2 regions of the Streptomyces sp. NPDC097981 genome follow, and region 1 is predicted to be linked to the other one. Evidence: predicted binding sites of a transcription regulator. Region 1 holds the regulator's gene; the other holds the start of a gene.

Evidence for each region. Region 1 encodes HrcA, which represses chaperone genes, less so after heat shock. Its sites were predicted from a motif close to TTNGCACTCNGNNNNNCNGAGTGCNAA; they were not measured.
Region 2: the regulator HrcA is predicted to act here: its motif matches at 2,400-2,426, upstream of groES (co-chaperone GroES).

The regions. Positions count from the first base shown of each region.
Region 1 is NZ_JBEORW010000019.1:100,113-103,519, forward strand. It holds gene dnaJ (molecular chaperone DnaJ) at 1-935, opposite strand, end outside; gene hrcA (heat-inducible transcriptional repressor HrcA) at 936-1,952, opposite strand; gene ABTY04_RS19995 (MBL fold metallo-hydrolase) at 2,108-2,833, shown strand; gene ABTY04_RS20000 (DUF3097 domain-containing protein) at 2,862-3,407, shown strand, end outside.
Region 2 is NZ_JBEORW010000014.1:53,942-57,348, forward strand. It holds gene ABTY04_RS16010 (ester cyclase) at 1-68, shown strand, start outside; gene groL (chaperonin GroEL) at 187-1,815, opposite strand; gene groES (co-chaperone GroES) at 1,945-2,253, opposite strand; gene ABTY04_RS16025 (response regulator transcription factor) at 2,536-3,240, shown strand; gene ABTY04_RS16030 (sensor histidine kinase) at 3,237-3,407, shown strand, end outside.

The DNA of each region.
Region 1 (3,407 bases):
CGCCCGTGCAGCGGGATGGACTGGCCCGACCCGGTGCCGGGGCGGATGTCGATCTCCTCCATGCCGTCCAGCGTCTCCAGCGGGCATTTGGTGCCCAGGGCCGCGGCCGTCATGGGGATGGTCACCGTGCAGTGCAGGTCGTCCCCGCGCCGCTGGAAGGTCGGGTGCGACAGCTCGTGGATCTCCACGTACAGGTCGCCGGCGGGGCCGCCGCCGGGGCCGACCTCGCCCTCGCCCGCGAGCTGGATCCGGGTGCCGTTCTCGACACCGGCCGGGATCTTGACCGTGAGGCTGCGGCGGGAGCGGACCCGGCCGTCGCCCGCGCACTCGGGGCACGGGGTCGGGACCACGGTGCCGAAGCCCTGGCACTGCGGGCAGGGGCGCGAGGTCATGACCTGGCCCAGGAAGGACCGGGTGACCTGCGACACCTCACCGCGACCACGGCACATGTCACACGTCTGCGCCGAGGTGCCGGGGGCTGCGCCCTCGCCGGAGCAGGTGGTGCAGACGACGGCCGTGTCGACCTGGATGTCCTTGGTCGTGCCGAAGGCGGCCTCGTCCAGCTCCAGGTCGAGGCGGATCATGGCGTCCTGGCCGCGGCGGGTCCGCGAGCGCGGGCCGCGCTGCGAGGCCTGGCCGAAGAAGGCGTCCATGATGTCGGAGAAGTTGCCGAAGCCACCCGCCCCGAATCCGCCCGCGCCACCGCCGCCGCCCGAGGAGGACAGCGGATCTCCGCCGAGGTCGTAGACCTGCTTCTTCTGCGGGTCCGAGAGCACCTCGTAGGCCGCGTTGATCTCCTTGAAGCGCTCCTGCGTCTTCGGATCCGGATTCACGTCCGGGTGGAGTTCCCGCGCGAGGCGGCGGAAGGCCTTCTTGATCTCGTCCTGAGATGCGTCGCGGCGTACGCCGAGAACGGCGTAGTAGTCCGTGGCCACTTACGACTCCGCCAGGATCTGTCCGACGTAACGTGCCACTGCGCGTACCGCTCCCATCGTTCCGGGGTAGTCCATGCGGGTCGGTCCGACCACGCCGAGTTTGGCGACAGTTTCGCCGCCCGAACCGTAGCCGACCGAGACGACGGACGTGGAGTTCAGTCCCTCGTAGGCATTCTCATGCCCGATCCGTACGGCCATTCCCGACTCATTGGCCTCGCCCAGCAGCTTGAGGAGCACGACCTGCTCCTCCAGCGCTTCGAGCACCGGCCTGATCGTCAGGGGAAAATCGTGTCCGAAGCGCGTGAGATTGGCGGTTCCGCCGATCATCAGCCGCTCCTCGGCCTCCTCGACCAGCGTCTCCAGCAGGGTCGCGAGCACAGTCGACACCGTGCCTCGGTCCTCCGGCTCGAACGACTCCGGCAGGTCCTGCACGAGCTGCGGCACGTCGGTGAACCGGCGGCCGACGACCCGGCTGTTGAGCCGCGCCCGCAGATCGGCGAGCGAGGTCTCGCCGAACGGCGTCTGGCAGTCGACGAGCCGCTGCTCGACCCGGCCCGTGTCGGTGATCAGCACGAGCATGAGCCGCGCCGGAGCCAGCGACAGCAGCTCGACGTGCCGGACCGTGGACCGGGTCAGGCTCGGGTACTGGACGACGGCGACCTGCCGGGTCAGCTGCGCGAGCAGCCGTACGGTCCGGCCCACGACGTCGTCGAGGTCGACGGCGCCGTCGAGGAAGTTCTGGATGGCCCGGCGCTCGGGCGTCGACAGCGGCTTGACCCCCGCCAGCTTGTCGACGAAGAGCCGGTAGCCCTTGTCCGTGGGGATCCGGCCGGCGCTGGTGTGGGGCTGGGCGATGTAGCCCTCCTCCTCCAGCACGGCCATGTCGTTGCGCACGGTGGCCGGCGAGACGCCGAGACGGTGCCGCTCGGTGAGCGCCTTGGAGCCGACCGGCTCCTCCGTCCCGACGTAGTCCTGGACGATGGCGCGCAGCACCTCGAGTCTGCGTTCGCTGAGCATCGCGCACACCTCCAGCTGGTCGTCGGCGCTTGTCGTGGTCGGTCACATCTGCTGCGTTGGCACTCCGGGCGTTCGAGTGCCAGAGATCCCCCGGCCAGTGTACGGCCGGGTAGTCAGCCCCTGGCAAGGGCGGCCCGCCAAGGTAGCGTCGCGGCATGGACGTGCATTGGGAAGAGGCGGGCTGGGAGCGGCTGACCGGGCGGACCGGCCGACGGCGGCTTCCGGTGTGGGACTGCACCGTGGGACTGGTGGTGGGGGACGAGTCGGTCCTCCTGATCGATCCGGGCTCGTGCGTACGGGAGGGCGCACAGCTGCGGGTCGAGGCGGAACGGCTGACCGGCCGGCGCGTGACGCATATCGCATTCACCCACGGACATTTCGATCACGTGCTGGGCGGGGCCGCGTTCGCCGGCGCCGAGGTGTTCGGGGCGGTCGGGCTGGACGCGGAGCTGTCGGCCGGCCGCGAGGAGCTGCGCGACGACGCGGTACGGCAGGGACTGGACGCGGCGGAGGCGGCCGAGGCGGCGGACCTGCTGGTGGTGCCGAGGCATCCGGTGTCCGGCGAGTGGACGCTGGAGCTGGGCGGGGTGCAGGTGCTGCTGGCGAACGTCGGGCCCGGGCACACCCGGCACGACTTGGCGGTGTGCGTGCCGGGCGAGCGCGAGGTGGTGTTCTGCGGGGACCTGGTGGAGGAGTCGGGCGAACCCCAGGCGGGCCCGGACGCGGTGCCGGCGCAGTGGCCGGCGGCCATCGGCCGGCTGCTCGCGCTGGGCGGGGACGACGCACTGTACGTGCCGGGTCACGGAGCGGTGGTCTCCGCGGCTTTCGTCCGTGCGCAACGGGACACACTGCGCGCGCAGTTCGGCGTGTCGGGCCTCTGAGGGCGCGCGCTCTTCTACTGTCGGCCGGATGCGTGAGTACTCCCCCGACCTGACCCCCCAGTGGAAGCGCGCCCAGCCCGTCCCGGAGGTGCCGGCCGAGCCCGACCTGGTGGTCGAGGTGGCGGGTACGGACTTCTGCGGCGCGGTGGTGGCCTGCGAGGCGGGCACGGTGACCCTGGAGGACCGCTTCGGCAAGCGGCGGGTGTTCCCGCTGGAGCCGCGGGGGTTCCTGCTGGAGGGCGCCGTGGTGACGCTGACCCGCCCCTCGCGGGCGCCGCAGGCGCCGCTGCGCACCGCGTCGGGCTCCGTGGCGGTCCCCGGGGCGCGCGCCCGCGTGGCCCGCGCCGGGCGGATCTACGTCGAGGGCCGGCACGACGCCGAGCTGGTGGAGCGGGTCTGGGGCGACGACCTGCGGATCGAGGGGGTGGTGGTGGAGTACCTGGAGGGCATCGACGACCTGCCCGCGATCGTGGCGGAGTTCGGCCCGGGCCCGGACGCCCGCCTGGGGATCCTGGTGGACCACCTGGTCCCGGGCTCGAAGGAGTCCCGTATCGCGGCGTCGGCGGCCTCCCCG
Region 2 (3,407 bases), on a different contig from region 1:
GAATGATCAAGGAAGGCTGGTGGCACTACGACGCCATGCGCCTGATGCGGGAACTGGGCGCGATGTAATCGCCTCTCGCATCCCGCCGCCACGGGAAAGGCCCCGGTCACCACCGCTCTGGCAGCGGCGACCGGGGCCTTTCTCCGTTCAACTACTCAGCTGTTCAGCCGTTCAACCACCAACGGGTCAGTGGCTGTGGCCGTGACCGTGGCCGTGACCGGCGTCGGCCTCTTCCTCGGCCGGCTTCTCGACGACCAGGGTCTCGGTCGTGAGCAGCAGGGAGGCGATGGAAGCGGCGTTCTCCAGCGCGGAGCGGGTGACCTTGACCGGGTCGATGACGCCGGCCTTGACCAGGTCGCCGTATTCGCCGGTGGCGGCGTTGAAGCCGTTGCCCTTCTCCAGCTCCGCCACCTTCGAGGTGATGACGTAGCCCTCAAGGCCGGCGTTCTCGGCGATCCAGCGCAGCGGCTCGACGGCGGCGCGGCGGACGACCGCGACACCCGTGCCCTCGTCGCCGGACAGACCCAGGTTGCCCTCCAGCACCTTCACGGCGTGGACGAGCGCGGAGCCACCGCCGGAGACGATGCCCTCCTCGACCGCGGCGCGGGTCGCCGAGATGGCGTCCTCAAGGCGGTGCTTCTTCTCCTTGAGCTCCACCTCGGTGGCGGCGCCGACCTTGATGACGCAGACGCCGCCGGCGAGCTTCGCCAGGCGCTCCTGCAGCTTCTCGCGGTCCCAGTCCGAGTCCGTGGACTCGATCTCGGCCTTGATCTGGTTGACGCGGCCGAGGACCTCGTCGGAGCTGCCGGCACCGTCGACGATGGTGGTGTCGTCCTTGGAGATGGTCACGCGGCGCGCGGAACCGAGTACGTCCAGACCGGCCTGGTCGAGCTTGAGGCCGACCTCCTCGGCGATGACGGTGGCACCGGTGAGGGTGGCCATGTCCTGGAGCATCGCCTTGCGGCGGTCACCGAAGCCGGGGGCCTTGACGGCGACCGCGTTGAAGGTGCCGCGGATCTTGTTGACGACGAGGGTGGAGAGCGCCTCGCCCTCGACGTCCTCGGCGATGATCAGCAGCGGGCGGGAGCCGCCGGCCTGGATGACCTTCTCCAGCAGGGGCAGGAGGTCCTGGATGGAGGAGATCTTGCCCTGGTTGATCAGGATGTACGGGTCGTCGAGGACGGCCTCCATACGCTCCTGGTCGGTGACCATGTACGGCGAGAGGTAGCCCTTGTCGAAGGCCATGCCCTCGGTGAACTCCAGCTCCAGGCCGAAGGTGTTGGACTCCTCGACGGTGATGACACCGTCCTTGCCGACCTTGTCCATCGCCTCGGCGATGAGCTCGCCGACCTGCTGGTCCTGCGCGGAGAGCGCGGCCACGGCGGCGATGTCGGACTTGTCCTCGATCGGGCGGGCGGTCGCGAGGAGCTCCTCGGACACGGCCTTGACCGCGGCGTCGATGCCCTTCTTCAGGGCGGCCGGGGAAGCACCGGCGGCGACGTTGCGCAGACCCTCGCGGACCAGCGCCTGGGCCAGCACGGTGGCGGTGGTGGTGCCGTCACCCGCGATGTCGTTGGTCTTGGTCGCCACCTCCTTCACGAGCTGCGCGCCCAGGTTCTCGTACGGGTCGTCCAGCTCGACCTCGCGGGCGATGGTGACACCGTCGTTGGTGATGGTGGGGGCGCCGAACTTCTTGTCGATGACGACGTTGCGGCCCTTGGGGCCGATCGTCACCTTGACCGTGTCGGCAAGCTTGTTGACGCCGCGCTCGAGGGCGCGACGGGCGTCCTCGTCGAACTTCAGGATCTTCGCCATGTGAGCGGTTCAGCCCTCTCGAAAACTCGGGTTTAACGAACTGCGCCCCTTGCCGCCCGGCAATCAGCGGGGTGACCAGGGGCGCAGCTCAAGCAATACAGATGAAGCGAAAGACGTTTGACGTCTTACTTACTTCTCGATGATCGCGAGCACGTCGCGAGCCGAGAGGACGAGGTACTCCTCGCCGCTGTACTTCACTTCGGTGCCGCCGTACTTGCTGTACAGCACGATGTCGCCGACGCTGACGTCCAGCGGGAGACGCTGGCCGTCCTCGAAGCGGCCCGGGCCCACGGCGAGGACGACGCCCTCCTGGGGCTTCTCCTTCGCGGTGTCCGGGATGACCAGGCCGGAGGCCGTGGTCTGCTCGGCGTCGAGCGGCTGGACCACGATGCGGTCCTCAAGCGGCTTGATGGCAACCTTGGAGCTGGTGGTCGTCACGATCCGACCTCCCCCTTCGGAGATCTCACGGGGCTAACTGTCTGTGGTGGCGACCAGGTGGATCCGTCGTCGCGGGTGCCGGACCTGCCCGTCGCTGTGTTGGCACTCACCGGGGGCGAGTGCCAGGTGCGAGACTATTCCGGCGATTAGCACTCGGTCAAGCGGAGTGCCAACACGCTCCGCTGGACCGCCCGGATCCGGGGCCGCACCCGGCCCCGGGCGGCCCGGCTCCCGGCAGCGGGGCCGGGCCGGGTGGGCCGGGGGGTATGTGACGCTTGGGGCGTGCGCATTCTCGTGGTCGAAGACGAAGAAGGCCTCGCCGAGTCCCTGCGGCGCGGCCTCTCCGCCGACGGCCACTGGGTCGACGTCGCCCACGACGGCCACCGCGGCCTGGACCTCGTCCGCACCGGGTCGTACGACGCCGTCCTGCTCGACCTGATGCTGCCCGGCCTCAGCGGCTACGAGGTCTGCTCCCGCATGCGGGCCGACGGCGACCCGACGCCCGTGCTCATGCTGACCGCCAAGGACGGCGAGTACGACGAGGCCGAAGGCCTCGACTCCGGCGCCGACGACTACCTCACCAAGCCGTTCTCGTTCGTCGTCCTCGCCGCCCGCCTCCGCGCCCTCGCCCGCCGGGCCGCGGCCGGAAACGGGGCCGGGCCCGGGGACCCCCACCGCACCCTCCAGGCCGGCGACCTCTTCCTCGACCCCGCCGGCCGCCGCTGCCGCCGCGGCACGCACGACATCGAGCTCACCGCCCGCGAGCTCGGCGTGCTCGCCTGCCTGATGGAACAGCCCGGCCGGGCCGTCGCCAAGCAGGACATCCTGGACCAGGTATGGGACACCCCGCACGCCATCGACCCGAACATCGTCGAGGTGTACGTCTCCTCGCTGCGCAAGAAGATCGACGCCCCCTTCGGCCGGCGCTCGATCCTCACCGTCCACGGCACCGGCTACCGGATGGCCCCCGACGGCGGCCCGGCGTGATCCGGAGGGCGGGCGGCCCCAGGCCGCTGCGGCGCCGCGCCGCCCTGGCCGCCGCCCTCGCGATGGCCGCCGTCCTGGCCGCCGGCGGGCTGTGGCTGTACGCCCTGCTGCGGGCCAACCTCCTCGACAACACCACCAACCGCACCGAGCTCGCCGCCCGCAAGGTC